One region of the Gordonia sp. BP-119 genome, then DNA from elsewhere that is predicted to be linked to it. Evidence: predicted binding sites of a transcription regulator. Region 1 holds the regulator's gene; each other region holds the start of a gene.

Region 1 (10,415 bases):
GAACGCGTGGTCCTGGTCGGCGTGTGGACCGAGGGCAGCGCGGCTGCCGCGAAGGCCAACATGACCGAGCTGGCCGCCCTCGCCGAGACGGCCGGTTCACAGATCCTGGACGCGGTGATCCAGCGTCGCTCCAAACCCGATCCCGCCACCTACATCGGCAGTGGCAAGGCCGAGGAATTGCGCGAGATCGTCCTCGCGACCGGCGCCGACACCGTCGTCTGCGACGGTGAGCTCACCCCCGCCCAGCTCAATGCGCTGGAGAAGGTGGTGAAGGTGAAGGTCATCGACCGCACCGCGCTGATCCTCGACATCTTCGCCCAGCACGCGACCTCTCGCGAGGGCAAGGCGCAGGTCTCCCTCGCGCAGATGGAGTACATGCTCCCGCGTCTGCGCGGCTGGGGTGAATCGATGTCCCGGCAGGCCGGTGGCCGGGCGGGCAGCAACGGCGGTGTGGGCCTGCGCGGTCCCGGTGAGACCAAGATCGAGACCGACCGTCGCCGGATCCGGGAGCGGATGGCCAAGCTGCGGCGCGAGATACGCGGCATGAAGAAGGCGCGGACGACGAAACGTGCTGCGCGCAAGAGTGGTTCGATCCCGACGATCACCGTCGCCGGTTACACCAACGCGGGCAAGTCCAGCCTGGTCAACGCGATGACCGGCGCCGGTGTCCTCGTGCAGGACGCGTTGTTCGCGACCCTGGACCCGACCACCAGGCGGGCGACGCTCGACGACGGCCGCGCGGTCGTCTTCACCGACACGGTCGGGTTCGTGCGGCATCTGCCCACCCAGCTCGTCGAGGCGTTCCGCTCGACGCTCGAGGAGGTCGTCGACGCCGATCTGCTGCTGCACGTCGTGGACGGTGCGGACGCCTTCCCGATGGAACAGATCTCGGCCGTCCGTCAGGTCATCAACGAGATCGTCGCCGAAGAGGGCGTCACCGCGCCGCCGGAGTTGTTGGTCATCAACAAGATCGACGCCATCGACGGCAACCGCCTCACCGAGTTGCGTGGCGCGCTCGGTCCGGATGCGGTGTTCATCTCCGCCCGAACCGGTGAGGGACTGCCCGAACTCTTCGGGCGGGTGCGCGAGTTCGTCGGTCGCGAGGACGTCGAGATGACCATCGAGGTGCCGTTCGACCGGGGTGATGTCGTGTCTCGCGTCCACAGCGAGGGCGAGGTCATCTCGTCGGAGCACACCGAGACCGGTACCACGATGAAGGTCCGCGTCCCGGCCGCTTTCGCGGGCGAGATCGCGGACCTCCGGATCTGAGCGCTTCGCCGGCTGTACGGACCCAGTCGGCTGTACGGACCTAGTCGGCGTCGAGATCCTTCTCGACGAGACCGACGATGGTGTCGAGTGCGGCCTGGTCGTCGGCCGTCACGACCACGCGGGTGCCCTTCTCGGCCCCGAGCGTCATGATCATCAGCGCCGACCCCGCGTCCACCGGGTCACCGCCCTCGAGGCCCAGCGTCACCGGGCTGCCGGTCTCGGCGACCGCCTCGGCGATGATCGTGGCGGGGCGGGCGTGCAGTCCGACTGCGGAGCCGACGGTGGCGGTGGTGCTGGGCATGGGAACTCCTTCGAGTGTTGTCGTGCGATCTGTGGTGGTTGTCGGGCGATTCGGTGCCGGGGACCGCCCCGGATGTCAGGTGGTCGTGTGATCGGGTGTCAGACGGCGACCGCCTCGAGTTCCTCGAAGGCGACGGCGTCGCGACTGCGATGGACCTGCTTGGCCGCGACCACCAGGACGGCGGACAGCACCGTACCGGCGACCAGCGCGACGAGGAACAGGACCCAGTTGTTCATGGCGAAGAAGACGAAGATGCCGCCGTGCGGGGCGCGCAGTTCGACGCCGAAGGCCATGATCAGCGCACCGCTGAGGGCACCACCGGCCATCATCGACGGGATGACCCGGAAGGGGTCGACCGCGGCGAACGGGATGGCACCTTCGGAGATGAACGACGCCCCGAGGAGCCATGCGGCCTTGCCGTTCTCACGCTCCGGTTCGGTGAACAGGCCCGGACGGACGACGGTGGCGAGAGCCAGGGCGAGCGGGGGCACCATGCCGGCACACATGACCGCAGCCATGATCTGGAACTGCGCGGGTCCGGCAGTCGCCGCGTCGGCGATCCCGGCGGTGGCGAACAGGTACGCGCTCTTGTTGACCGGTCCGCCGAGGTCGAAGCACATCATCAGGCCGAGCACGATGCCGAGGGCGATGGCCGATCCGCCGGACATGCTCTCGAGGCCGCTGTTCATCTGCTCGGTCAGCCAGGCGAGCGGTTTGCCGAGGACCATGTAGAGCAGTCCGCCGACGATCATGCTGCCGAACAGCGGGATGACCACGACCGGCATGAGACCACGAGCCCACCGGGGCACCGGGGTCCGCGCGATCCACAGGCACACCACGCCGGCGATGAGACCGCCGATCAGCGCGCCGATGAAGCTGGCGCCCACGGCGAGCGAGACGATGCCGGCCACGAAACCGGGTGCGATACCGGGGCGGTCGGCGATCGCGAACGAGATGTAGCCCGCGAGGACCGGTACGGCCAGACCCATCACGCCCGATCCGATCGCGAAGCTCACCGCGCCCAAGTATTGCAGCAGCCCGCCCGCCGGCAGATCCCAGAGGCTGTTGTTCAGGGCGATGAACGCGCCGTCGCTGAGGGTGCCGCCGTCGTCCAGGTTCGTGTTGGCGACCTCGTAGCCGGCGAGCAGGAAGCCGAGCGCGATGAGCAGTCCGCCCGCCGCGACGAACGGGATCATGTAGCTCACACCGGTCATGAGTGCCTGGCGTGTACGGCCGGCGAGACCGATGCCCGACTTCGACGAGTCGGCCGCGTCCGCGTCCGCGCCGTCGCCGGTGACGCGCGCCGCGTTCGGGTCGCGCCCCGCCGCGACCGCCTCGGCGATCATGGCGTCCGGTTCGTTGATGGCGCGCTTCACCCCGGATGCGATGACGGGTTTGCCGCGGAACCGGTTGCGATCCTTGACCCCGACGTCCGTGGCGAAGATGACGGCGTCGGCCGAGGCGATCACGTCCGGGTCGAAGGCCGTGGTCGCCGAGGACCCCTGGGTCTCCACCGCGAACTCGACGCCGGCCCGCTCGGCGGCGTACTTCAGGGCGTCGGCCGCCATGTAGGTGTGGGCGATGCCGGTCGGGCATGCGGTGATCGCGACGATGCGCGGCGTGGCCGGTCCCGGGTCCGCGATCCGGTCAGAGTCCGGGTGGGCCGGCGCACCTTCGGATTTCGTGGTCGACGTCAGCGGTGCTGCCGCGGCGGCCGGGGCAGTGGTCGACGGGGCAGTGGTCGACGGGGTGGCGGTCGGCGCGGCTGTGCTCGCGGCCGGCGGCGCGGGGTCGATGGCCTCGTTGACCAATTCGATGACCCGCTCCTCGTTCTCGGCCGCGCGGAGCGAGGCCACGAAGTCGGGCCGGACGAGTGAGCGCGCCAGCGAGCTGAGGAGCTTCATGTGCGCACTGGCACCCCCCTCGGGGGCGGCGATGAGGAAGACCAGGTCGGCCGGCCCGTCCGGTGCGCCGAAGTCGACCTTGCGGGACAGCCGCGCCATGGCGAGACTGGCCGCGGTCACCGACGCGGTACGGGCGTGCGGGATGGCGATGCCGCCGGGAAGTCCGGTGGCGGACTTGGCTTCTCGGTCCAGTGCGGCCCGCGCGAGGTCGGCGGGATCGGTGGTCCGGCCGGCCGCGGCGAGGGCGTCGGCGAGCGTGGTGATGACGGCGGCGGGATCGCCGCCGGCGTCGACGTCGAGACTCACCGTCTGCGCGGTGATGATCTGCTCGGTCATGGCATGTCCTTCGGTGGAAAGGGTGGGGTCGGTGCTGGGTGGGTCGATGGTGGATGGAGTCGGTGCTGGATGGGTGCGGTGTTGGATGGATGTGGGGACCCGCCGGGACGGTGCCGTCAGGTCATGCGCGCGGCTCCCGACAGTTCGGTCACCCGCACGCCGGGGAGGTCGAGGTGGTCGGGCGTGGGGGCCTGGGTGCCGGCGAGCGATGCGGCCGCCGCGCCGTACGCCACGGCCGACCGGAGGCAGTCGGCGGGCGCGGCCCCGGTGCTCTGCGCGATGAGGTAGCCGGCCAGTGACGAGTCGCCGGCGCCGACGGTGCTGCGCGGGACGATCGGCGGCGGGGTCGCCGACCACACGCCGGACGCGGTGACCAACACGGCCCCGACGGCGCCGAGGGTGGCGAGGACGTTGCCCCCGATCTGCTCGGCGATGGTCGCAGCGGCGTCGATGACCGGTCCGAGATCGTTGCGCGCGAGCGCTTCTCGGAGCTGTCCGGGGTCGGCGCCGGTCAGTTCGGCGAGCTCGTCCTCGTTGGGCTTGATCAGGTCGACGCGACCGGTGACGCTGGCACGGAGGGGTGCGCCCGAGGTGTCCACCGCGACCCGGCAGCCGGCGAGGACGAGGTCGTCGGCGATCGAGCGGTACCAGTCGTCGGGGACGCCGGGAGGCAGCGAACCGCAGAGGGTGACCCACTGCGCGGAGCCGGCGTGCTCACGGATCAGCCCGACGAGCGCCTCGCGATCCGCGCCCGTCAAGGTGACGCCCGGTGCGTTGATCTTGGTGGTCGTCCCGTCGGATTCGGCGATGGTGATGTTGGACCGGACCTCGCCGTCGACCGGCACGGCGTCGTAGGGGAGTGCGAGGTCGTCGAGTGCGGCCCGCAGCGGGTCGCCCGGTCGCGCCGGGAGCAGTGCGCGGGTGGCCAGGCCGGCGGCCGCGACGACCCGGGCCACGTTGACGCCCTTGCCGCCCGGCTCGGTGCGGACCACGCCGGCGCGCTGCACCTCGCCGCGGGCGAGCGGTGCGCCGAGTTCGAGGGTGCGGTCGAGGCTCGGGTTGGCGGTGACGGTGACGATCATGCGATCACGACCTCGACGCCGCGCGCGGACAGGGCCGCCGAATAGGCCGGGTCGATCCCGGAGTCGGTGATGAGGACGTCGACGTCGTCGAGTCCGGCGAAGGAGGTGAGGTCCTCCCGGTCCATCTTCGAGCTGTCGGCGAGGACCACGACGCGTTGTGCGGCCGCGACCATCGCCGCCTTGACTGCGGCCTCGTCGGGGTCGGGTGTCGACAACCCGTGGGCCTCGCTCAGCCCGTTCGTCCCGATGAAAGCGGTGGTCACGCGCAGTCGGCGAAGCGCGTCCACGGTCTCGACGCCCACGGTCGCCTGGGTGAGACCGCGTACGCGTCCGCCGAGGGCGTGCAGACCGTCGGGATGGGTGCCCGCGAGCAGGCCGGCGATGGGCAGGCTGTTGGTGAACAGGGTGAGCCTCCGATCGGGTGCGGTCGCCTCGGCCGCACGGTAGGTGGTGGTGCCGGCGTCGAAGAGCACCGAACCGCCGTCGGGCGGCAGGAACCGGATGGCCGCGCGGCCGATCGCGGTCTTCTGCTCGATCTGGCTCGACTCCCGTTCGTCGATCCCGAGCTCGCCGAGGGTGCGCATGATCTCGGCGCGTACGGCGCCGCCGTGGACCCGCTGGAGATGTCCGGCGCGTTCCAGTACCGCGAGATCGCGTCGGACGGTCTCGCTGGTGACGTCGAATTTCTCGGCGAGCGCGGCCACGGATGCCCGCCCCGCGAGGCGCACCTCGTCGACGATCGCCTGTTGTCTCTCCTCGGCGTACACACGGCTCCGATCTCCGGTTTCGACCACCCCGCTTGTTGAGGCGTGTGGGATTGGATGTTGTAGTAATTGTGTTTACGCCTGTTTGTGTTGACAAGTCAAGCACTTTTTGTAACGGTGGTCACATCGATAGTCGAGTGAGAGGCAAGACGATGGCGCAGATCCTGACGGGAACCCCGGTGGTCGGCGGGTTGGCCCACGGTCCCGCGCTGTGGCCGGGCGAGCGACCCGACCACTCGCCGGAGAAGCTCGGCGTCGGTGTGGAGATCGCCGAGGAACGGCGCGCCGACGAGGTCACGCGCTTCGCCACCGCGTCCGGCGCCGTCGCCGCGCGGCTGCGCACGCGCGCGTCGCAGAACACCGGGGTGACGGCCGAGGTGCTCGCCGCGACGGCGGGCCTGGCCGAGGACCGCGGCTGGATCGGTGCCGCGACCGCGCTCATCGGCAAGGGCGCTCCCGCCGAGGCCGCTGCCGTCGCGGCCACCGAACAGTTCGCGGCGGTGTTCACCAAACTCGGCGGACTGATGGCCGAGCGGGTCACCGATCTCAACGACGTGCGCGACCGGGTCCTCGCCGAACTGCTCGGCCTACCCGAACCCGGTGTGCCCACCCCGGAGGTGCCGTCGGTCCTGCTCGCCGACGACCTCGCGCCCGCCGACACCGCGGGCCTCGACCCCACGAGCACCATCGCCCTCGTCACCCGCCTCGGCGGACCGACCAGCCACACCGCGATCATCGCGCGCCAGCTGGGGATCCCGTGCGTGGTGGCGGTGGCCGACCTGGATGAGATCGAGCCCGGCACAACCGTTCTCGTCGACGGCAGCACCGGGCGGATCGAGGTGGAGCCCGATGTCGAGGCGGCCCGGGCTCGCGTCGACGAGGATCGGCGTCATGCCGCACTCGTCGCCGGCTGGACCGGTCCGGGGCAGACCGCCGACGGGGTGGCCGTGGCGGTGCTCGCCAACGTCGCCGACGGGTCGTCGGCACGCGCCGCGGCCGGGTACCCCGTCGAGGGCGTCGGGCTCTTCCGCACCGAACTCGCGTTCCTCGAGCGTGCCGACGAACCGTCGGTGGACGAGCAGGCCGCGATCTACCGGGAGGTGCTCGATGCGTTCGACGGGCAGAAGGTGGTCATCCGCACCCTCGACGCCGGGTCCGACAAACCGCTCCGGTTCGTGACCCATCCCGACGAATCGAACCCAGCGCTCGGCGTGCGGGGCGATCGGATCGCGCTGGCGCACCCCGAGATCCGCGCGCATCAGCTCGACGCGATCGCGCAGGCCGCGTCGGGGTCGGCCGTCGCGCCGTGGGTCATGGCGCCGATGATCGCCTCGCCGGCGGAGGCGCGCACGTTCGCCGCCGAGGTCCGCGGCCGTGGTCTGGTCGCCGGGGTGATGATCGAGGTGCCCGCGGCGGCGATCCTGGGCGAAGCCGTCCTCGCCGAGGTGGACTTCGTGTCCATCGGCACCAACGATCTGACCCAGTACACGATGGCGGCCGACCGGATGTCGGCCGATCTCGCCGGACTGACCGACCCGTGGCAACCGGCGGTGTTGAGCCTCATCGCGGGTGTCGCGGAAGCGGGCGCACGTCAGGGAAAGCCGGTCGGGGTGTGCGGCGAGGCCGCCGCCGATCCGAACCTCGCCTGCGTGCTCGTCGGTCTCGGGGTCACCTCGCTGTCCAGCGCGCCGGCTGCTGCCGCGGCCGTGGGGGCCCGGCTCGGCGAGGTGTCCGCACCGGACTGCCGGGCCGCCGCCGAGGCCGCCCTGGCCACCTCGGATCCCGCCGCGGCGCGCGAGGCTGCCGCGGCGGTGCTCGACGGTTCGGTCGGTGGAGAGGTCAGACTCGCCGCATCACGGTGACGACCTTGCCGAGGATGACGGCATCGTTGCCCGGGATCGGATCGAACAGTTCGTTGTGCGGCATGAGCCAGACGTTGGGGCCCTGACGCTTGAAGGTCTTCACGGTGGCCTCGCCGTCGATCATGGCCGCGACGATGTCGCCGTTGTCGGCGACGTTCTGCTGCCGGACCACGACCCAGTCGCCGTCGCAGATCGCGGCGTCGATCATCGACTCGCCGACGACGCGCAACAGGAAGAGCGATCCCTCGCCGACCAGCTCACGGGGCAGCGGGAAGACGTCCTCGACGGCCTCCTCGGCCAGGATCGGACCGCCGGCCGCGATACGGCCGAGAACCGGCACGAAGGTCGGCTCGGGCAGCTGACCGGCCGACGGGGTGTCCGGCGACGGGGTGTCACTCGGGGCGATGTTGACCGCACGGGGACGGTTCGCGTCGCGCTTGAGCAGCCCCTTGCGTTCCAGCGTCCGCAACTGATGGGCCACCGACGACGTCGAGGCCAGGCCGACCTCGTCGCCGATCTCCCGGATGCTCGGCGGATAACCGCGCTCGCGCACCGAGCGGCGGATCACCTCCAGGACCCCGGCCTGTCGCGGGGTGAGTGAGGCCTCGGCGGCGGCGGCGTCGAACGGGGCCTCGTCGTCGGCGCCCTGCGCTCGGCCGCGCCTATCGCCGGTGTCACTCATGTTCGGTTCCTCTCGTCTTCGGAACGTGCTGGTAGATGGCTTGCACCGGGTCCGAGCCTAGCCGAGTGCGACCGGCACCTCAAACATTTGTTCGATGTGTCGCGAGACTTTGTCGGGACGTCGTGCTACAAATTCGAACATCAGTGCATCGAACATCTGATCGATGTTCGAACACCGACCGTCACACCCCGCACGATCCCAGACACCCGAACACCGGAGGGCACCATGCGCACCGCCACTCTCGTCGCTCCCGTCCGCACCGACCGTCCCGACGCTGTCCGGCCCCCCACCGACCGCGCCGATGGGGTCCGGACGCGCGCCCCGCTGTCCGACGGCGGCCGCCCGGTAGACAACCGGCCGGCCGGCACCCGACCGCGGGGTGCGTCGCCGGTGACCCCGCGGGTCGGCGGCACCCACTGTGGCTCTCCGGTCGGGGTGCGCGGGCGTGGCCCGGTCGGACCCGACGCGGCGGTGTTCCGTCGCCGCCGCACCGCGGTCGCGCTCCTCGCCGGCGTCGGGCTGGCGTTCGTCGTGTGGGTGTTCGGTGTCGTCGGCCAGAACTACTCGGACTCGCTGACCCCGTCCGTCGTGAGTGCCGAGGTCGTCCATGTGCGCTCGGGGGACTCGCTCAGCTCGATCGCCGGCCGGGTGGCACCCGAGATGCCGCGCGAGGTCGTGATCGACGAGATCGTCGCGATGAACGATCTCGGCTCGAGCGCGCTGCAGGTGGGCCAGCCCCTGCTCACCCCCCGGTACCGCTGAGGCCGGACGGTATCCTCGATGTCACAGGGGCCGGCCGACAAGCGGCGGGGCGCACGCTTCGGGTGCGTTCCAGCGTCCCGCGACCTGCGTGAGGACACGATGCGCTGCCCCTTCTGCAAGAACGACGACACCAAGGTCATCGACTCGCGTGTCGCAGATGAAGGGCAGGCCATCCGCCGCCGTCGCTCCTGTGTGGAGTGCGGTCGCCGGTTCTCGACCGTGGAGAGCGCCGTGCTCGCGGTGGTCAAACGCAACGGCGTGACCGAACCGTTCAGCCGGGAGAAGGTCATGCGCGGCGTGCGGCGAGCCTGTCAGGGCCGCCACGTCGCCGAGGACGCACTCGCGCAACTCGCCCAGCAGGTCGAGGACACGGTGCGCGCCAGTGGATCGGCCGAGATCCCCAGCAACGAGGTCGGACTCGCCATCCTGGGCCCGCTCCGCGATCTCGACGAGGTGGCGTATCTGCGTTTCGCCTCGGTGTACCGGTCGTTCGACTCGGTGGAGGACTTCCAGCGTGAGATCGACGACCTGAAGGCGGCATCGGGTTCCGGGAGCGCGCTCGCCGAACCCGTGTCAGCCGAGTCGGTCCAGAGCTCGTAGGACCCGTTTCTCCGACACCGGGAACGCGGTACCGAGACGCTGGGCGAACAGCCCCACGCGCAACTCCTCGACGAGCCACTGTGCTTCGTCGTCGACCGCCGCCCGCCGGTGCTCGGGTACCTGTTCGAGACGCTGGGTCCACCGTTCGACGACGCGATCGACGGCGGCCACCCCGGCCAGGTCGCGTGCCGCGGATGCGGGTAGTGCCTCCAGACGTGCCTGCGCGCCGTCGAGATAGCGCGGCAGATTCTCCAGGTGGCGTCGCGCGGTGGCCGCCACGAATCCGTCGAACACGAGGTGGGCGACCTGTTCGGCGACGTCGTCGGCAGCCAGCGAACCGGCGTGCCGGTCGATCGCCGCCCGCAGCGGGGCCATCCGTTCGAGGGCCGCGACGGCCAGCGAGAAGTAGTCCGGTGCGGCCGCGGCGACCCGTGGCCGGATCTGTTCGAGCAGCGCCGAGAAGGACTGCGGTGAGCGAACCGCGGCGAGCTCTGCGTCGTCGATGTCGGCGACCGTGTCCCGGGTCGCCCGGCGGGTGCAGTCGGCGAGCAGTGCCTCGATGGTCGAGTACGGGCTCTGGCTCAGGGCGAGTCGGTCGACCGGACTCAGCGAGCCGGCGATCCGCTTGTGCAGCGGAGGTATCGCGAGGTCGAGGAGGGCGACGATCCCTCGTCGCAGGAGGCGGTCTCGTGTCTCGGGGCTCGCCGCATCGACGACGACGACGCCCCGCGCGTGGCCCTTCGCATCGGAGACCACGTCGATCGTCGGGTACCGGGTCAGCCGCTGCCCCGCGACATCGACCGTGGTCTGCTCGGCGAGCGAGCCGATCCCGTCTGCGGTCCAGGTCCGATAC
Region 2 (10,415 bases), on a different contig from region 1:
TCGTCTACTCACCGCGCGTAGAGGGGGTGCACCTCCGATTCGGCTCGGTCGCCCGTGGCGGCCTGCGCTGGTCGGACCGCCGGGAGGATTTCCGCACCGAGATCCTCGGCCTGGTCAAGGCGCAGGCGGTGAAGAACGCGGTGATCGTGCCGCTCGGCGCCAAGGGCGGTTTCGTGGTCAAACGGCCGCCGCCGCCGACCGGTGACGCCGCGCGGGACCGGGAGGCGCAGCGGGAGGAAGGAATCGCGTGCTACCGGCAGTTCATCGCCGGCCTGCTCGACGTGACCGACAACATCGACCTCGCGACCGGGGAGGTCATCCCCGCCCGCGGGGTCGTCCGGCTCGACTCCGACGACACCTACCTGGTGGTGGCGGCCGACAAGGGCACCGCCTCGTTCTCCGACATCGCCAACGACGTGTCGAAGTCGTACGGGTTCTGGCTCGGCGACGCCTTCGCCTCCGGCGGGTCGGCCGGGTACGACCACAAGGCCATGGGTATCACTGCCCGGGGCGCGTGGGAGTCGGTCAAGCGGCATTTCCGCGAGATGGGGACCGACACGCAGTCGCAGGACTTCACCGTCGTCGGGATCGGCGACATGAGCGGCGACGTGTTCGGCAACGGGATGCTGCTCAGCGAGCACATCCGGCTCGTCGCCGCGTTCGATCACCGGCACATCTTCGTCGACCCCGATCCGGAGGCGGCGGCGTCGTTCACCGAACGGAAGCGGTTGTTCGGCCTAACGCGGTCGTCGTGGGCGGACTACGACACCGACCTCATCAGTGCCGGCGGCGGGGTGTGGGAGCGCGACCGCAAGTCGATCCCGATCACCCCCGAGATGGTGGACGCGCTGGGCATGGAAGACGGCACGACAGAACTCTCACCACCCGAATTGATACGCGCGATCCTGCTCGCTCCGGTCGACCTCCTGTGGAACGGCGGCATCGGGACCTACGTGAAGGCGTCGACCGAATCACATGCGAGTGTCGGCGACAAGTCCAACGACGCGATCCGAGTCGACGGAAACGAGTTGCGTGCCAAGGTGATCGGAGAGGGCGGCAACCTCGGGGTCACCGAACGCGGGCGCATCGAGTTCGACCTCGCCGGGGGCCGGATCAACACCGACGCCCTCGACAACTCGGCCGGGGTCGACTGTTCCGACCACGAGGTGAACATCAAGATCCTGCTCGACGCGGCGGTCTCGGCGGGCGGCCTCGACGCCGACGAACGCGACCCCCTGCTGGAGTCGATGACCGACGAGGTCGCCGAACTCGTTCTCGCCGACAACATCTCGCAGAACTCCGAGCTCGGATTCTGCCGCACATTCGAGCTGCTGCGGGTGGAGGTGCACGCCCGCATGCTCGAACACCTCGCCGCCAAACGGGGCGTCGACCTACGCCTGGAGGCGCTGCCCGAGCCGCGCGAGCTGCGCAAGCGGGTCGGCGGCGAGCTCCACCGCGGTCTCACGTCGCCCGAGTTCGCGACGCTCATGGCGCACGTCAAGCTCGAGTCCAAATCCGACCTGCTCGCCACCGACCTCCCCGACAACGACGTGTTCGCACCCCGCGTCGCGCGCTATTTCCCGGACGCGGTGCGCACCGAGCATTCCGACGCGATCAGCGGACACCGGTTGCGGCGTCAGATCGTGGCGACGACCCTCGTCAACGACGTGATCGACCACGCCGGGATGACCCACCTGTTCCGGTTGAGCGAGGGGAGCAGCTGCAGTACCGAGGAGGGCGTCCGCGCGTATGTGGTGTCCAACAAGGTCTTCGGCATGAATGAGGTGTTCGAGGGCATCCGGCATGCACCGGCTCCGGTCGAAGCTGTCGACGAGATGATGCTGTACGCGCGCCGTCTGCTGTTCCGCGCCTCGCGGTGGCTGCTCGCCTTCCGGCCGCAACCATTGGCCATGGCCGCCGAGATCACCCGCTACGGCGAGCGGGTGGCAGCACTGTCCGAGGTCATCGACGACTGGTACGGGCCGAGTTCGGCACGCGATATCGCCGAGCGCGCCGACACCTACATCGAGCACGGCGTTCCCGAGAACCTCGCCCACACCGTCGCGGCTAGCCTGCACCGCTTCTGTCTGCTCGACATCATCGACGCGGCCGAGATCGCCGACCGGGACGCCGGCGAGGTCGGCGACCTCTACTTCGGGGTGATGGAGCACTTCGGTCTCGAACAGCTGCTCACGGCGGTGTCGGGACTCGAATTCGGCGATCGATGGCATGCGCTGGCCCGGTTGGCAGTGCGTGACGACATGCACGGTGCGCTCCGTGCGCTGGCCCTGCGGATCCTGGAGGTCAGCGAACCCGGCGAGAGCACGGCCGACAAGATCGCCGAGTGGGAGTCCTCGCGGTCGAACCGGCTGAGCCGGGTACGTAGCGTGCTCCGGGAGATCGAGGAGACCGGGACCGCGGACCTGGCCACGCTCTCCGTCGCGGCCCGGCAGCTGCGGAGCGTGATCCGCTGATGCGCAGGCGACGGCTGCCGTCGTCGAATCCGTCGCAGTCAGGTGTGCCGAGCGCCTAGCCTGAGCACATGACCCGAACCGCACCGCGCATCTGCCCGCTCTGCGAGGCCACCTGCGGTCTGACCCTCACCATCGGCCGGGACCGCACGACCGGCGGCGAGATCGTCACCGCCGCGCGCGGTGACGCCGACGACGTGTTCAGTGCCGGCTACCTGTGTCCGAAGGGTGCGAGTTTCGCCCAGCTCGACAACGATCCCGATCGTCTCGACCGTCCGCTCATCCGGCGCGATGGTCGGCTCGTCGAAACCGATTGGGACACAGCGCTCACCGCTGCGGTCGACGGGCTGCGCGAGGTGATCTCGACCTCCGGCGGCGAGTCGATCGGCTTCTACCTCGGCAATCCGTCCGCGCACACCGTCGCCGGCACGATGTACGCGCCCTTGCTCATCCGGGCACTCGGTACCCGCAACGTGTTCAGCGCCAGCACCCTCGACCAGATGCCGAAGCAGGCGGCCACCGGTTACCTCGTCGGTCATGCGGGGACTTTTGCCGTCCCGGACCTCGACCGCACCGATCATCTCGTGATCATCGGAGCGAACCCGGTGGTCTCCAACGGCAGTGTGACCACCGCCGCCGACTTCCCCGGGAAACTGACCGCGCTGCGCCGCCGGGGCGGGCGCCTGACCGTCATCGACCCGGCACGCACCCGCACGGCGAAGTTGGCGGACACCCACATCGCGCCGCGGCCCGGAACGGATGCGGCGCTGCTGTGCGCGGTGGTGCAGTGCCTGTTCGACGAGGACCTCGTCGCCGCCGACCTCGGCGGGATCGCCACGCATGTCACCGGCGTGGAGGCGCTGCGCGACGAGCTGAGCGGTTTCACTCCCGAACGGGTCGCCTCGTTCTGTGGTGTGGCGGCCGCCGACATCCGGGCTCTCGCCCGGTCGATCGCCGCGTCGGAATCGGCCGCCGTCTACGGCCGGATGGGCACCACCACAGTGCAATTCGGGACCATCGGCAGTTGGCTCATCGACGTGGTGAACATCCTCACCGGCAACTTCGACCGGCCCGGGGGAGTGATGTTCCCGCTCGCACCGACCGCTCCGTCGCCCCGCCCGGCCCGTGCGGGCCGGGGGTTCCGTACCGGGCGGTGGCGCAGCCGGGTTTCCGGTCACGCGGAGGTCGGCGGTGAGCTCCCCGCCGTCGCGATGGCCGAGGAGTTCGAGACGCCCGGCGAGGGGCGGTTGCGGGCGCTGGTGACGGTGTCGGGTAACCCCGTCCTGTCCGCGCCGAACGGCGCACGACTGGGACGCGCACTCGACGACGCACAGTTCGTGGTCTGCGTCGACCCCTATCTGAACGAGACGACGCGGCACGCACACGTCGTGCTGCCGCCGCCGCGCCCGTCGCAGAGTCCGCATTTCGATGCCATCCTGAACAACCTGGCGGTCCGGGCCACCGCCCGCTACTCGCCGCCCGTGTTACCGCTGCCGGCAGGCCGTCCCGACGAGATCGAGATCGTCTGCCGGCTGATCCTGGGCCTGTCCGGGGCCGGGGTCGACGCCGACCCGGGCCTCGTCGACGAACAGGTCATCGCGGCCACGCTGTCGAAGGAGGTCACCGACCCCTATTCGCCCGTCGCCGGTCGTGACGTCGCCTCGCTCGTCGCGAAGTTGCCCGACGCGCCCGGGCACCAGCGTCGGCTGGACATGCTGTTCCGCCTCGGGGCGTACGGCGACGCCTTCGGCGCGCGCAACGGCCTCACGTTCGCGGATGTGCTGGCCGCGCCGCACGGCATCGACCTGGGGCCGATGCGGCCGCGCCTGCCCGGGGTGCTCCGCACGGCATCCGGCAAGATCGAACTCGCTCCCGACCCGCTCATCGGCGACCTCGCACGCCTGAGCGCAGCGGTGGACGCCGGGGGCGACCCGGCGCCGGCCGCCGACGGCAGCCTGCTGCTGGTCGGCCGCCGCCACCTGCGGTCGAACAACAGCTGGATGCACAATCTCCCGGCCCTCACCGGCGGTACCAATCGATGCACCCTGCTCATGCATCCCGACGATGCCGACCGACTCGGCATCTCCGACGTCGCCAAGGTCCGTGGTGCGGGCGGTTCGCTGACCGTTCCCGTCGAGATCACCACCGACATCCGGCCCGGGGTCGCGTCGCTGCCGCACGGGTGGGGTCATGATGTCGACGGCATCAGACTGGGCGTCGCTGCCGCCGAGCCGGGTGTGAACGTGAACGACCTGAACGACGGCGCCCTGCTGGACCCGCTCTCGGGGACCGTCGTCCTCAACGGTCTGCCGGTGGAGATCGCGCCTGCTTGACCGGGTCGGGTAGTGCGTAGGGTTGGGCCGGGGTGGCCGCGCTGGCCGCCCGCCGACACCGATCTGACAGGGGATGACGCACGTGCTCAACGAGGACGCCGGGACCACGACCGCTGACGGATACCTGGTCAAGGTGCCGGTGCGCTGGTCGGACATGGATGTCTACGCGCACATCAACCACGCCCGGATGGTGACGTTGCTCGAAGAGGCGCGCATTCCCTGGCTCTTCTACGACGGCCGACCGACCGCGCCCCTGCGCGACGGCTGCCTCGTCGCCGACCTACACGTGAGATATCAAGCGCAGCTGCGTCATTCCGAGGGGCCGATCGAGGTCACCATGTTCGTCGAACGCCTGCGGGCCGTCGACTTCACCGTCGGCTACGAAGTGCGCGCGGCGGGTGCCGACCCCGCCTCTCGCCCCGCCGTGGTCGCCAGCACACAGCTCGTCGCCTTCGACGTGGCGGCCCAGCGCATCGCCCGGCTCACCCCGGAACAGAAGGTCTACCTCGCCGGATTCCGCCGCCCTGCCGGGGAATCGGCCACACGCGGCGGGCCGAGTTGATGGAGCGGTTCATCGAGTTCGCGTCCTCGGACCGATCGAACGCCCTCGCGTTCCTCTCGCACGCAGTACGTCTCGACGATGCCGCCGTCGTCCGGGTGGTCGCGCGTTCGGACGGTCTGGTGGCCTTGTGGGCACATACCGGGTTCGACGTCCTCGCCACCCGGTCGGTGACCGGACGAATCGCGCCGACCGACATCGTGTGCGACGCTTCGACACTGCGTGCGACCGTCGAATCGGCCGGCCCGGGCACCGCGGTCGATCCCGGCTTCTCACTCGACAGTGCCTGGCGCGGAGCGCTTCCCGCTGCGGTCGGGTTCCGGCACATCGACGACGTACCCGCCCGCAGCGTGGTCGAACTGTCCCGGGAAGGCGCCCGGGTGGCGCGCGAGGAGGGGAGCGGGCACGGTCCCGCAACGGGTCTGCTCGATCAGGATGTCCTCGAGGTCACGTCGGAGGAGGGTGCGCTGCGGGCCGCGGTGAGCATGCGATCGGTCTTCGCCCTGACCGGCATGGGATTCATCCGCGACGCGGACGGACGAGCGGTCACCGAGACCTCCGACACCGGGGCGATCGCAGCCGACGAACCGGTACGAATCCGGATGTCGGCGGCGTGGATTCGGATCGATGCACGCTTCGGCTCGGTGTACCAGCGCCGGCACCGCGATCTCGCGGTCACCGTCCTGAACTAAACGGTGTGTCTCACGATGATCTCTCTTGTCGCCTGAGCTCCAGCCATGGTGATTCGCACTGGCCGCCACGCAGACACGATTATCTCGAAGTCGGAGGCCTGTCAGTACGTCGTGGTTCGATTTGTAGGACGTCCGGGACTTGGAAAAATCAAGCCTTGACTCGAACATATTTTCGAGTACGATGGTGTCATGTCATCGGGGGCGGGGGCCGGATCCACGGCGGTGGACCCATCACAGGAGTCCGTCGAACCGCGCTTTCGTCCCGACCATGAACTCTCCGCATCCGAACTCGTCGAGGTCCTCAACCACTGCGCGGGCTTGGCGGCAGCGTCCGCGCATCGAATGATGGTCGTTGCCAGCCTCATTCACGATGAACGCGAGATGGATTACGCGCAGCGCCGCGCCGAGACGCACAGCGGCGAACTCGACTCCATCGAAGCCTTCGAGCACCTATCAGCGCGAGTGGCCGCCGGCGAGAACCCCTACGAGCAGTTCGGGCCCAACGGTCTCGAACAAGCCATCGCCGAAGTCGGCGCCACCCTCACCGTGACACCGGCCGAGGCGAAAGACCTCATCGAGGCCGGCGACGCACTGCGCTACCGACTCTCCTTCACCGGGCACGCACTGGCGTGCGGTCGAATCGACAAGCGCCGCTTCCTCATCGCTCTCAAGCGCACCGATCTCATCACCGACGACGAAGAGATGCAGACCGTCGACGCCCATCTCGCCGAAGCGATCTTCGCCCGCCCACCGATGTCGACGGCCCGGTTCACCGCCATGGTCGATTCGATCGTCGCCAAGTGGGCACCCGACGCGATCCGCCGACGCAAGGAGCGAGTGAAGTCCGACCGCAAGGTGACGGTCACCCCCGATCGGTTCACGCCGGGGCAGTCCCGGATCTCCGGGACGCTGCCCGATGCTGATGCCGCCGAGTTCGACGCCCGCCTGACGGCGATGGCCACCGCGGTCCACGCCGGTGACCCTCGAAAGTTGGCCAATCGCCGGGTCGATGCCCTCAAAGCACTTTCGCGCGGCGAAGCCGCCATCACCTGCCTATGCGACGACTGTCGACCTGCCGCAACCGAACCCGACACAGCACCAGATTTCGACCCAGCGACAGTGGATACCGCCGAGCCGCCTGCACCAGCTGCTGAGATGGTGGATGCGGACACCTTCGTCGACCCGTCAGCCCCCGACACCGCTGCCGATGACCCGGCCGCGCCGACCGACTCGGCGTCGGACTCGCTGGCGCCGCGCGCGACCTTTCACATCGTGGTGAACCTGTCGACCCTGATCGGTCTCGACGACGATCCCGCGTTCCTCGACCGCCATGGCATCATCGACGCCGACACCGCGCGAGAACTCCTCGCCGAAGCGCGACGCACCTACATCCATCCCGCACCGACCCCCGCCGCGCCACTGGCATCGGCTCCCGAGGCAGACAGTTCGACAACGCGGTACACCCCGTCGAAGAAGCTGCAGGCGCTGGTGCGTGCCGGCGAACTGTGCTGCACCTTCCCCGGCTGCAACGCCCCGGTCTGGCAGATCGACCTCGACCACACCGAACCCTTCGATCACACCGACCCGCGGCGCGGTGGCCCGACCGATGCGCGCAACCTCAAACCGCTGTGCCGCTTCCATCACCGCATCAAGACCTTCACCAGCTGGCAGGACCACCAAGACGAGTCCCGCACCGCCTGGTTCACCACACCCACCGGTCACATGTTCGTCGGCAACGCCTTCAGCGGACGCGACCTGTTCAACAAGCTCTTCCCCAGACGATCACCCGATCACCCCGCCCGCGACCGACTCACCAAGCAGCGCGACAACGACTTCCGACGCCACCAACGCGCCGAGAAGCGCTGGAACGACGCCAACCCGCCGCCCTTCTAGCAGCGTTTCACGATTGTCTTGCTTGCTATCGACGGCGGTGAGGTGCCTGCGTGCCCCTCACGTGGTCCGCGGCCGGCTGCCCGAGTTCAGTCACACCAGCCAGGCCGCTGCGTCCGGCGCCAGCATCCCGTCGACGAGAGGCGAACTGACGAGCAGCAATTCGCCGGGCGGAAGGGGCACCGGCTCATCGCCGGCGTTCAGCGCGCAGACCAGCTGACCCTCGGAACGACGGAACGCCAGGCATCCCTCCGGCGCGCCGTACCACTCGAGGTGCTCACCGGTGAACTCCGGACGGGTCACCCTCAGGTCGATGGCGGCGCGGTAGAGCGACAGCATCGACCCCACGTCCTCGAGCTGGGCCTCGACGGTGAGCGCGCGCCACGACTCCGGGATCGGCAGCCAGGTCTCGGGCGTCGCACTGAACCCGAAGGGCGGCTCGGTCCCCTCCCAGGGGATCGGGACGCGGCAGCCGTCCCGCCCGCGTTCGGTGCGTCCGGACCGTTCCCACACCGGGTCCTGGAGTGCGTCGTCGGGCAGGTCGTCGACGTTCGGCAGTCCCAGTTCGCTCCCGTTGTAGAGGAAAACCGTTCCGGGCAGGGCCATTTCGACGACGAGCATCGCTCGTGCGCGCCTCGTGCCGCGCTCGAGGTCGAGTGCCCCGGTCTCCGGGTCGGCGACGGCGTATCGCGTGACCTCGCGGGCGACATCGTGATTGGACAGCGTCCACGTCGGAGTACCCGACACCGACAACACCGCGTCGAGTGAGTTCTCGATGGCCTCCCTGATCGCACCGGATTCGAACGGCGCCTTGGCGAGCCGGAAGTTGAACCCGAGGTGCAGTTCGTCGGGACGCAGGTACTCGGCGAATCGCTCGTTGTCGCTGACCCAGATCTCACCGACGTTGGCGGCCCCGGGATACTCGTCGAGGACCTTGCGGATCTTGCGGTGGATCTCGTGCACCGCATAGTTGTTGAAACGCGGGTCGTCGTCGGAGTTCTGCAGCAGTTTGGTCGCCGACAGGTCCATGTCGGGCAGGTCCGCGGGTTTGGCCATGCCGTGCGCGACGTCGATGCGGAAGCCGTCGACACCCCGATCCAGCCAGAAGCGCAGCGTCTTCTCGAGATCGGCGAAGACGTCCGGGTTCTCCCAGTTCAGGTCCGGCTGCTCCTTGGCGAAGATGTGCAGGTACCACTGTCCCGGCGAGCCGTCGGCCTCGGTGACCCGGGTCCAGGCGGGTCCGCCGAAGATGCTGTGCCAGTTGTTCGGCGGCTCGTCGCCGTCGTCACCGAGGCCGTCCCGGAAGATGTACCGCTCGCGTTCGGGACTGCCGGGGGCCGCGGCCAGCGCGGCCTGGAACCACTCGTGCTGGTCACTCGTGTGGTTGGGGACGAGGTCCATCGTCACCCGGATGTCGCGTTCGTGGGCCTCGGCGATGAGCTCGTCGAAGACGTCGAGGTCGCCGAAGAGGGGATCGACGTCCCGGGGATCGGAGACGTCGTAACCGTGATCTGCCATGGGAGAGGCCATGATCGGACTGAGCCAGATCGCATCGATGCCGAGGAGTTCGAGATAGCCGAGTTTGTCGATGACACCGGCGAGATCGCCGACGCCGTCACCGCTGACATCGGAGAACGAGCGCGGATAGAGCTGATAGAACACCGCGGACTTCCACCACGTGGTGTCAGCCGGATCCAGCTGCGACACAACGGGTGGTGCGACCGGTGCGTCGGCGGCGACGACGGCCTCGCCGGCAGCCGGCTCCTCGAGCGCATCGACGTCGGACTCGATCGCGCCGTCGTCGGACTCGATCGCGCCGTCGTCGAACGCGACGTCGGACTCGATCGCGCCGTCGTCGAACGCGACGTCGTCGGGCTGACCCCCGTCGGATGGCTCGGCGGGGACGACCTCTGGTGTCTCATCGCTCACCGTGGTCATTGTGCCCTACCTGAGTTTTCTCGGAGAAATCCAGGTCAGTCGGCGAGTCGGGCGGCGTGTCGGGACAGAAAACGCTCTCAGATGGGTGAATTCATCATCGATTGCGCAGCCATCTCCATGTAGTCGATCAGCGCCTGGCGGTGGGGTGCGTCGAGCGTGTCGTCGTCGATGGAGGCGATTGCGGTGTGCATACAGCGCAGCCACGCGTCCCGCTCGATGGGACCGACGCGGAAGGGGTTGTGACGCATGCGGAGTCGGGGGTGGCCGCGCTCATCGGAGTAGGTTCGCGGGCCGCCCCAGTACTGTTCGAGGAACATCCGCATCCGACGCTCGGCCGGACCCAGGTCCTCCTCGGGATACAGCGGGCGCAGCACCTCGTCGCGCGCCACCTCGCGATAGAACACAGCCGTGAGTCGCCGGAACGTCTCGGCACCGCCGACCTCGTCGTAGAAGGTCCGCGCGGGGGTTGCCGGCGCCGGTGCGGTCGGAGGGGATGTGTTGGGTTCGCCAGTCACCCTCGCCATTGTCCTCA
Region 3 (10,415 bases), on a different contig from region 1:
GCAGAATTCCGACCGCATCGCCGAGGCCCGCGAGTCCGGGCGTGCGCTCGTCGGACTGGGCATGCCCGCGATGCCCGGCTCCTCGCCTGAAGATCGTTCGTCTCTGCCGACCAGGCCCTCTCCCCTGCCGGCTGAGCCGGCGAGGAGCGAAGCGACGAGCCGAGTCGAAGTCCCCGACACCCCCGAGTTCCGCTGGCTGATGTCGTCGGATGTCTGCAAGCACTGCACCCACGCCGGGTGCCTCGACGTCTGTCCGACCGGCGCGCTGTTCCGCACCGAGTTCGGCACCGTCGTGATCCAGGACGACGTCTGCAACGGCTGCGGGACGTGCGTGGCCGGATGTCCGTTCGGCGTCGTCGAGCGCCGGGCCGACGGCACCGCCGCGCCGACGACCCGCTCCGGCGAACGCAAGGGCGAGCAGCCCGAGGTGCCCAAACGCGGTGTCGCGCAAAAGTGCACGCTCTGCTACGACCGGTTGCTCGACGACGAGACACCGGCTTGCGCGAAGACCTGCCCGACCACGTCGATCAAGTTCGGCGACCACGACGACCTCGTCGACGACGCGCACGCCCGCGTCCGGGCGCTGCACGAGCAGGGCATGACCGAGGCGCGGCTCTACGGCGCCAACCCGAACGACGGTGTCGGCGGCACCGGATCGGTGTTCCTGCTGCTCGACGAGCCGGAGGTCTACGGACTGCCGCCGGACCCGCGGGTGTGCACCGCGGACCTGCCGGCCATGTACAAGCGCGCCGGGATCGCGGCGGCCGGAATGCTGGCCGCCGCCGCACTCTCGTTCCTACGGGGCGGCCGATGACCTCGTCGGAGTTCGACTCCTTCCGTCCGCCGGAGCCGCCCCGGCGGCGCGGCCGGGGTTTCGGCCGTGGCGGAAAACGCAGACCGGGTAGAGGTTTCGGGCAGGGCGACGGCAACCGTGAGATGTCGATGGTGCCCGATGCCGAATTCACCTCGTATTACGGGCATCCCGTCGTCAAGCCACCACCCTGGGACGAGAAGGTGGCCGCCTACCTGTTCCTCGGCGGTGTCGCCGGCGGCTCCGGCGTCCTGGCCGCCGGGGCCCAGCTCACCGGGCGGGACGCGTTGCGCCGCAACGCCCGCCTCGGTGGTCTGGGTGCCGTGGGTCTGGGCGGGATCGCGCTCGTCGCCGACCTCGGACGGCCGGACCGGTTCTACAACATGTTGCGCACGTTCAAGGTGACGTCGCCGATGAGCGTCGGTTCCTGGATGCTGTCGGCGTTCAGCGGGGCACTCGGCGTCGCGGCGGTCGCCGAGGTCGACCGGATGACCGGTGCGCGGCTGCCGCTCGGGCCGCTTCGTGCGGTGTTGCGCGCCGTCGAGGCCCCCGCCGGGCTGGCCGCCGGGCTGGCGGGTCCGCCGCTCGCGGTGTACACCGCGGTCCTGCTCTCCGATACCGCCGTGCCGACCTGGAACGCCATGCACCGGGACCTGCCGTTCGTGTTCGTCAGTTCCGCGAGCCTGGCGTCGAGCGGGCTGGCGCTGGTCACCACGCCGGTCGGTCAGGCCGGGCCGGCACGGACTCTCGCGGCGCTGGGCGTGGTCGGCGACCTCGTCGCGATGCGACTCACGGAGCGACGGATGGACCCGGTCGCCGCCGAACCGCTCCACCACGGAAAGGCCGGCACCCTGCTGCGCTGGAGCGAGCGACTCGCCGTCGCCGGCGGAGTGGGCGCGTTGCTCAGCGGGCGCTCCCGCCCCCTGGCGGTCGTCTCGGGACTCGCACTGCTCGCCGCGTCGGCCTGCACGCGATTCGGCGTCTTCGACGCCGGCATCGAGTCGGCCAAGAACCCCCGCTACACGATCGAACCGCAGAAGCGCCGCCTCGCGGCCCGTCGTGCCGCCGGAATCACCGACGACTCGATCACCACCGGGCCGCCCGCGCCCTGAGCGGTGCCCACTGAGGAGCGCCGCCCCCTGCTGCTCCCTGAGCGCCAGCGCCGCACTCCGCTCCCGAGCGCAAGCGCCACCCCCTCCGCTCTCTATCCGAAAAAGGCGGTCCCCATTGCTCCCTGAGGTGCGAGGAGCGCAAGCGACGAGCCACGAAGGGCCTGGTGAGACACGTTGCGTGACCCTTCGTGGCTCGCTTCGCTCGCACCTCAGGGAGCATGTTTTTCGGACGTTCACGAGTGTTCTTTCGTGGTCCACAACGGCCGCCAGGCCCCCGCTCCCTGAGGAGCGCCCGGAGCTTGCGGAGGGCGCGTCACGAAGGGTCTTGGCGACCGAGTCAGCGAACCCGGATACCCATCCCCGCAACCGTCTCGGCGACCCCACCGCTCCCTAATCCGAAAGAGGCGCATAACCCCTGCTCCCTGAGGTGCGAGGAGCGCAAGCGACGAGCCACGAAGGGTCAGCGCACCGTGATCCCGAAGCCCGCCACCGTCTCGCCGATCACCGGGTAGCCCGGGACCTCGCCGACCACGAGCAGCCCGCCCGAGGTCTGTGCGTCCGCGAGGAACAGCAGGTCGTCCTCGGCGACACCGGAACCGACCGTGAGGTGCGGACGCACCCAGTCGAGATTGCGGCGGGTACCCCCGGACACGAAACCGTCCCGAAGTGCCTGCGCCGCCCCGTCGACCGCGGGCACCGAAGCGCGGTCGACTACCGCGCCGACCCCCGACGCGCGGCACAGTTTGTGCAGATGCCCGAGCAGGCCGAAGCCGGTCACGTCGGTCGCCGCGCGGACGCCGGCCGCGACCGCGGCGCTCGACGCATCGCGATTGAGCGTCGTCATCAGGGCGATCGCCTCGTCGAACACCTCGCCGGTCTGCTTGTGCCGGTTGTTCAACAGTCCGACCCCGATCGGTTTGGTCAGGGTGATCGGCAGCCCCGGCTCGGCCGCGTCGTTGCGCAACAACCGGCCGGGTTCGGCCACCCCTGTCACCGCCATGCCGTACTTCGGTTCCGGATCGTCGATGGTGTGCCCGCCGATCACCGGACAGGCGGCCTGCGCCCCGACGTCGAGACCGCCGCGCAGCACCTCGGTCATCAGCTCCATCGGCAGCACCTCCCGCGGCCAGCCGACCAGGTTGATGGCGACGACGGGGGTGCCGCCCATGGCATAGATGTCCGACAGCGCGTTGGCCGCGGCGATGCGGCCCCAGTCGTACGGATCGTCGACGACCGGGGTGAAGAAGTCGGCGGTGGAGAGCACCGCGACGTCGTCGCGGATACGCACTGCCGCGGCGTCGTCGCCGTCGTCGAGTCCGACGATGATGTCGTCGCCGACCTGGCCGGTGAGTCCCGCGACCGCCTGCTCGAGCTCGCCCGGCGGGATCTTGCACGCGCATCCACCACCGTGGGCGTAGCCGGTCAGTCGGATGGGTGTCTCGCTTCGCACGGTCACCGTGTCGAGGGTAGCCCTCCGGTAATCTCCGATGCTGTCCTCCGGCGATCGCTACCATCGGGCTCATGAGGCAAGCAGACGGCGAGTACTACGTCACGGCCGGCGAGCTGCAGGCGTTCTGGGAATCCGGTCACCACTACTGGTACATGCGGGAGGACGGGTCGACCGACCTGTACGCCGACGAACTCGATATCACCCACGGCTGGCCCATCTTCCTGATGAAGCGCGACGAGGAGTGGTTTGCGAAGTGGGACGGCGATTTTGAGCGTGCCGTCGATGACGATCTCAACCCGAAGTTGATCCGCCACTTCGAGGAACTCATCACCGAGGGCAACTGGCCGCACCGGCAGGACTGACCCGGCCGCACGTCGGATAGGTTGGGACCGCGTGGAGGCGTATGGGTCCTGGTGGGCTCCCCGGTCTTCAAAACCGAGGAGGTCGAGTATCTCGGCCTGGCGGGTTCGATTCCCGTCCGCCTCCGCCAGGGGGGTCGACCGTGACCCCCGCCGGCTGAGCCGGTGACGAGCGAAGCGAGAGCCACCCCCGCCGGCTGAGCCGGTGACGAGCGAAGCGAGAGCCACCCCCGCCGGCTGAGCCGGAGACGAGCGAAGCGAGAGCCCACCCCCCGCCGGCTGAGCCGGTGACGAGCGAAGCGAGGAGCCGTGTCGAAGCCCCCCGTCACCGATCCGCGCCGTCGAATTCCGCGAACCGACGCACTGTTGGCCCTGCCCGCGGTGTCCGCGGCGCGTGCACGACTGGGCGACACAGCGATTCGCGACATCATTCGCCAGGCCCAGGACGCGGCCCGCCGCGGCGAGACGCCACCGGATGACGTCGAGCGGATCGTCGTGGAATCGGTCAGCGCGTCGTATGCCTCGTCGATCCGCCCCGTGCTCAACGCCACCGGGGTCGTCGTGCACACGAACCTCGGGCGGGCACCGCTGTCACCCGCGGCGCTCGACGCCGTCGGCGCGGCGTCGGGTTACGTCGACGTGGAACTCGATCTCGAGTCCGGCACCCGGTCGAAGCGCGGGGCGGCCACCCGCAGCGCTCTCCTACGAGCCTGTCCCGCAGCGGAAGACGCGCTGATGGTCAACAACGGTGCGGCCGCATTGGTACTGGCGACGACCGCGCTGGCGGCCGGGCGTGCAGTCGTCATCAGTCGTGGCGAGATGATCGAGATCGGCGCAGGTTTCCGGCTCACCGAACTGATCGCGTCGACAGGCGCCCGGTTACACGAGGTCGGCACCACCAACCGCACCCACGCACGCGACTACGCCGACGCCCTCACCGACGACGACGTCGGAGCAATTCTCAAGGTGCATCCGAGCAACTTCCGGGTCGAGGGCTTCACCAGCGAGACATCGCTCTCCGAGCTGCGCGGCCTCGCCCGGGCGCACGGCGTGCCCGTCGTCGCCGACATCGGCAGCGGACTCCTGCAACCCGACCCGCTGCTGCCCGACGAACCCGACGCCACCACGACACTCGAATCCGGCGCCGACCTCGTCATCGCCAGCGGCGACAAACTCCTGGGCGGACCACAGGCCGGACTCCTCCTCGGCGATGGAGCGCTCGTTCAGCGTCTCGCGAAACACCCACTCGCACGGGCCGTTCGCGCGGACAAGCTGGCACTGGCTGCGATGGAGGCAACCGTCGGCGGGCCACGACCCCCCGTCTGGGAATACCTCCACGCCGATCCCGACAGACTTCGCGTGCGTACCGAATCCCTGGGCACGGCAGTCGGATTCCCGATCGTCGCCCATGACGGACGGGTGGGTGGCGGTGGCGCACCCGGCGTGCCGCTGCCGGGGTGGGCGGTGCGGCTTCCGGTCGCAACGGCCGCCCGCCTACGCGTCGGCGATCCGGCCGTCCTACCCCGCGTTCACGACGACGCGTGTCTGGTGGACCTGCGCTGCGTTCCCGAAGCCGACGACGTGCGGGTACTCGCCGCGATCCGACAGGCTCTGGGCGCGTCGTGAAGTCGCGCTCGTGAAGTACGTGGTGGCCACCGCCGGACACGTGGACCACGGGAAGTCCACACTGGTGCGTGCTCTGACCGGGATCGAGCCGGACCGATGGGAGGAGGAACGACGCCGCGGGCTGACGATCGACCTCGGTTTCGCCTGGACCACACTGCCTTCCGGTGCCGACGTGGCCTTCGTCGACGTCCCCGGCCACGAGCGGTTCATCCCGAACATGCTGGCCGGCCTGGGCCCGGCGCCCGTCGTCCTGTTCGTCGTCGCCGCGGACGAGGGATGGAGCGCCCAGTCCGACGACCACCGTGATGCCGTCGCCGCCCTCGGCATCGAGTACGGGCTGCTGGTCATCACCCGAGCCGACCGGGCCTCGCCCGACCGCGTTCGTGAAGTGATCGATCTGTCGCGTGATCGCCTCAGCCGCACCGGCCTTTCCGATGCGCCGGCGGTCGTGGTGTCGGCGCCCGATCGCGTCGGAATCGACGAACTGCGCACACGGCTCGACGCCGTCTTGGCCGGGACATCACCGCCGTCGACCTCGGGGCGTGTCCGGTTCTGGATCGACCGGGTCTTCACCCGCACCGGCGCCGGCACCGTCGTCACCGGCACCCTATCCGCCGGGACCATCTCGGTCGGCGACACCCTGGACCTGCTCACGGTTGACGGCCGCCGGCGACTCGATGTCCGTGGATTGCAGAGCGAGGGTGCAACTCTCACCAGCGCCGGCCCGGTCAGCCGAGTCGCGATCAATCTGCGCGGCGTCGGCGTCGACGACGTCTCGCGCGGCGACGCACTCGTGACGCCCGGAGCCTGGCACACCTCCGCAGTCGCCGATGTCCGGCGCGTGAGCGGCATGTCCTTCGAGGAGGCACCGGAACACCTCGTCGCACACATCGGCACAGCGGCGCTACCGGTTCGGTTGCGCCCCTTCGACGGCGACCACGCGCGTGTGACCCTCGCCCGTGCCGTGCCGATGTCGCGGGGCGATCGGGTGGTGCTCCGGGATCCCGGCCAACGGATTGTTGGCGGTGGCGTCGTGCTGCACCCCGATCCCCCGGCGCTGACCCGGCGCGGCGACGCAACACGGCGCGCTGCCTCGCTGGCGGCCATGTCCGACGGCGCCGGGGCCGCCGAAGAAGTGCATCGGCGTGGCGCGATGCGCGTCACCGATCTGACGCGACTCGGCCTGGTCGACGACGCCGAGCCCGCTCCCCACGGCGTACGAGTGATCGGCGAGTGGTGGGTCGCCGAAACCTCCCTCACCGCCTGGGCGGAACGGCTTCACGCCGCCGTCCGCGAACTACATCAACGGGACCCGTTGTCGGCCGGGCTCTCTGCGGCCGGCGCACCCGCGCTGCTCGGGCTCCCGGACACGACGCTGCTGGCGACCGTCATCTCGGAAGCCGGGCTGTCATCGTCCGACGGGCACCTGGCAATCCCGGGTCACAAGCCCTCCCTGGGTGATGCCGACGACGCGGTCAGCGCACTGGAGCGCCGGCTCGCCGACCACCCGTTCCGTGCACCCGAGGCCGATGACCTCACCGCACTCGGCTTGGGCGCCCGAGAACTCGCCGCCGCCGAGCGCACGGGCCGAATTCTCCGTTTGCGCGACGGTGTCGTGCTGTTGCCGACCGCCCCCGCCCTGGCGATGCGCATCCTCGCCTCGCTCGATCAGCCGTTCACCACCAGCGCCGCTCGTCAGGCGCTCGGAACCACTCGGCGCGTGGTCATTCCGCTACTGGAGTACCTCGACGCCCGCGGTTGGACCCGCCGTCTTGACGCCGGGCACCGGGAGGTCGTGCGCTGAGCAACGGGCGGTGGTCCTGTCGTACAGGTCGCCGTGTGAATCGCGGGAAGAGCTTCCGTCCGAGGCCCCTACCACACGACACCGACAAGTCGACATCAACGAATAGCATTGCACAGCAGTATGTTTGGCCTTGCCGCACGTCTGGATTGGTGTACACTCGAACCTACATTCGCAGCAACGGTTCTCGGAGGAGGTGACCGTCATGCCCAGCACCGCACACGTCGGTGGCGACTCGACAGCGCCGCAACCGCGTGCCGTTGAGTTGGTGGCCGATCTCCACCGCACCCTCGACAAATTGCAGACCGTGGATCTGTCGCCGTGTACCGATGCCGAACTCGCTGAGGTGGCCGCGGAGACCGAACGCGCCATCGCTCGTCTGACCGTCGCCGGGGACCGGCAGATCGATCAGGCCGTCGCCCGCGACCTGCCACGCAAGGCCGGCTGCCGCACCCTGATGCAGTTCATGACCCACCGGCTACGAGTGTCGAACCCGATGCGCCGCCGTAAGCATATGGACGCCACCGCCCACCGGACCAGCCTCGGCGGCGAGGTCCTCCCACCCGAATACCCCTGTCTCGCCGAAGCGTTCGCACAAGGCACGGTCGGCACCGCGCACGTCCAGGCCGCATTGGACGTCCTCGACCGCATCCCGGGCACCATCGACCACGACATCAAGGTCGCCGCTGAACGACAGATGGCCGAAATCGCCGAAGCCCACACGCCTGCCGAGATCACCCGGCTCGGCGCGCGGCTGCTCGCCCATCTCGACCCCGACGGCACCCTGGCCGACGACACCGACCAGAAACGACGCCGCGGCCTGTGGATCGGTCGGCAACGCGCCGACGGCACCGCCAAGATATCGGGCACCCTGACACCCGAACTCGTCGCCCGGCTGACGATGATGTTCGCCGTCTGGGGCAAACCCGGACTCAACAACCCCGACGACCCGCAGTCGCCTCGCGGACCGGCCGGCACCGCCGACCCCGACGCCCTGGCCTCGGCAGCCGACCGCGACGGCCGCACTCTCGCCCAGACCAATCACGACGCCCTCGACGCCGCACTGGCCGCAGGCTTCGCCGACGGAACACTGGGAACCTCGCACCGAGGCCTGCCCGTGCAACTGATCATCAAAGCCGACCTCTCCGACCTGACCCGCGAAGCCGGACTCGCCACCACCGCCACCGGAACCCTGCTGCCCATCCGGGACTTGATCGCGATGGCCGCCGACATGCAACCCTGGCTCGCGATCTTCAAAGACGCCACCACCGTCCCCCTGCACTTCGGACGGGGCAAACGCCTCGCCACCCGCGAACAACGCCTGGTCTCCTTCGCCCGACCCGACGGCGAGGTGTGCTCGGCTCCCGGGTGCGATCAGCCCGCCACCCAGGTCGAGCTTCATCACGCCGAACGAGACTGGGCCAAGGGCGGACTCACCGACATCGATGACCTCGCACCGGCCTGTCCCCGCCACAACCGCATGGTCGGCGACCAACCCGGCCAGTACACCACCCGGATCGTCCGGTCCGGGCCAGACGAAGGCCGCTGCGCCTGGCGACTCAACGTCGAACCCGGCGCACCGCCCAACCCCGAATACATCAACCGCCGACCCGACATACCCAAGCGGTTGCAGGCCCACCTGGCACAGGTGCGGCGAGAGATCCACGGACGCACCACGTCCGGCGACGAGCCACGCCCACATGACGCGCGCCGCTCATGGCTGAAAACCAGCCACGTCATCGACGTCCGACCACCCCGACCCGGACCACGCACGCCCCGGCCCTCCCTCGTCGAAGCACACCTCATGGAGTTACTCGCCACCTCGTGAAGTTCGCCGGCTCATCCGCGGTGGTCAGCGCGTGAGGACCACCTTGCCGATCGCCCCTCCGGATTCGGAGACTCGGTGCGCTGTACGAAGATTCTCGATCGTGAAACCAGCCAGTTCACGGTTGACAGTGCTGCGAATCTTGCCGGCGTCGACGAGTTCGGCGACCCGGCCGAGGATCTCGTGTTGTGAGTCGTCTTCCGGTGCGAACAACGGCTTGGAGAACATCAACTCCCAATGCCAACTCTGGCTCTTCTGCTTCAGCGGGAGGGTATCGAGACCTTCGGGCTCGTCAATGGCGACGACCTGACCGTGTACACCCATGATGTCGGCATAGGACTCGACATTTCCGTCCGAGTGGGGCGAGAAGATGTAGTCCACACCGCGCGGAGCGTATGCCCGCACGTCCTCGCGCAGGCGTCTCGGGTCGACGACGTGGTGGGCACCGAGTCCTCGCGCCCATTCCTGCGACTCAGGCCGTGACGCGGTTGCGATCACGGTGAGATCAGTCAGGGTCCGGGACAACTGAATGACCATCGAGCCGACGCCCCCGGCACCCGCCACCACGACGATCGTTCCCGAGTCCGCGGAATTGACCCGCAGCTTCTCGAACAACGACTCCCAGGCAGTGATCGTGGTCAACGGCAGTGCGGCAGCCGCGCCGAAGTCGAGGGACGACGGTTTGCGCCCGACGATCCGCTCATCGACAAGATGGAACTCGGCATTCGTTCCCGGCCGATCGATCGAACCGGCGTAGTAGACCTCGTCCCCGACGGCAAACCTCGACACCTCGTCGCCGATCCCGACGACAATCCCCGCCGCGTCGAATCCCAGAACACGCGGCGGATCGGAGTCACGCAGGCCTGCACGCACTTTGGTGTCCACCGGGTTGACCGAGACCGCGCGGACCTCGACGAGGAGATCGTGCGGACGGGGGGCCGGCACCGGCATTGTCGTCTCGGCGAACGCGCTCGGGTCCTCGACGGAGTTCGCAGCGACCGCGACCAGGGCTGTCATCTCTCGTGTCATGGCGCTAAGGTATCCCCACGACCCCAGTTACCCGCAAGGGCTCCTAGTATCCAATAGAAAGCATCGAGGCCAGCGCCATGTCACTACCGTCCCATCGCGGAGACGCCTACTCTGCGTCGTGTCCCTGCCGAGGGATGCTCGACCTTCTCGCCGACAAGTGGAGCGCCCTGGTCATCGGCGCCCTCCGCGATCGACCGATGCGGTTCGGAGAGCTCCGCGTGCGGCTGGACGGGATCAGCCCCAAAGTCCTCACGGCGACTCTGCGTCGGTTGGAGACAGCCGGGATGCTCACCCGCACCGTCTATCCGGCGGTCCCGCTGCACGTCGAATACGAACTGACGGAACTCGGGGTGGACGCCGCCGGGCCGCTGGACGCACTGCGCCTGTGGGTAGAGGACAACC

What was found. Region 1 encodes LexA, which represses DNA repair genes until DNA is damaged. Its sites were predicted from a motif close to CGAACANNTGTTCG; they were not measured.
Region 2: the regulator LexA is predicted to act here: its motif matches at 6,217-6,230, upstream of JW364_RS04370 (HNH endonuclease signature motif containing protein).
Region 3: the regulator LexA is predicted to act here: its motif matches at 7,321-7,334, upstream of JW364_RS18360 (HNH endonuclease signature motif containing protein).

The regions. Positions count from the first base shown of each region.
Region 1 is NZ_JAFFZF010000028.1:42,460-52,874, reverse strand. It holds gene hflX (GTPase HflX) at 1-1,269, shown strand, start outside; gene JW364_RS16200 (HPr family phosphocarrier protein) at 1,310-1,570, opposite strand; gene JW364_RS16195 (fructose-specific PTS transporter subunit EIIC) at 1,669-3,810, opposite strand; gene JW364_RS16190 (1-phosphofructokinase family hexose kinase) at 3,927-4,892, opposite strand; gene JW364_RS16185 (DeoR/GlpR family DNA-binding transcription regulator) at 4,889-5,659, opposite strand; gene JW364_RS16180 (phosphoenolpyruvate--protein phosphotransferase) at 5,809-7,518, shown strand; gene lexA (transcriptional repressor LexA) at 7,496-8,200, opposite strand; gene JW364_RS16170 (LysM peptidoglycan-binding domain-containing protein) at 8,426-8,962, shown strand; gene nrdR (transcriptional regulator NrdR) at 9,062-9,562, shown strand; gene hrpA (ATP-dependent RNA helicase HrpA) at 9,536-10,415, opposite strand, start outside.
Region 2 is NZ_JAFFZF010000004.1:119,812-130,226, reverse strand. It holds gene JW364_RS04390 (NAD-glutamate dehydrogenase) at 1-2,474, shown strand, start outside; gene JW364_RS04385 (molybdopterin-dependent oxidoreductase) at 2,543-4,804, shown strand; gene JW364_RS04380 (thioesterase family protein) at 4,878-5,366, shown strand; gene JW364_RS04375 (hypothetical protein) at 5,366-6,055, shown strand; gene JW364_RS04370 (HNH endonuclease signature motif containing protein) at 6,245-7,948, shown strand; gene JW364_RS04365 (glycoside hydrolase family 13 protein) at 8,039-9,883, opposite strand; gene JW364_RS04360 (globin) at 9,961-10,407, opposite strand.
Region 3 is NZ_JAFFZF010000035.1:10,387-20,801, forward strand. It holds gene JW364_RS18325 (4Fe-4S dicluster domain-containing protein) at 1-814, shown strand, start outside; gene nrfD (NrfD/PsrC family molybdoenzyme membrane anchor subunit) at 811-1,923, shown strand; gene selD (selenide, water dikinase SelD) at 2,384-3,373, opposite strand; gene JW364_RS18340 (hypothetical protein) at 3,445-3,735, shown strand; tRNA gene JW364_RS18345 (tRNA-Sec) at 3,769-3,863, shown strand; gene selA (L-seryl-tRNA(Sec) selenium transferase) at 4,042-5,358, shown strand; gene selB (selenocysteine-specific translation elongation factor) at 5,369-7,162, shown strand; gene JW364_RS18360 (HNH endonuclease signature motif containing protein) at 7,365-8,987, shown strand; gene JW364_RS18365 (zinc-binding alcohol dehydrogenase family protein) at 9,012-10,013, opposite strand; gene JW364_RS18370 (helix-turn-helix domain-containing protein) at 10,148-10,415, shown strand, end outside.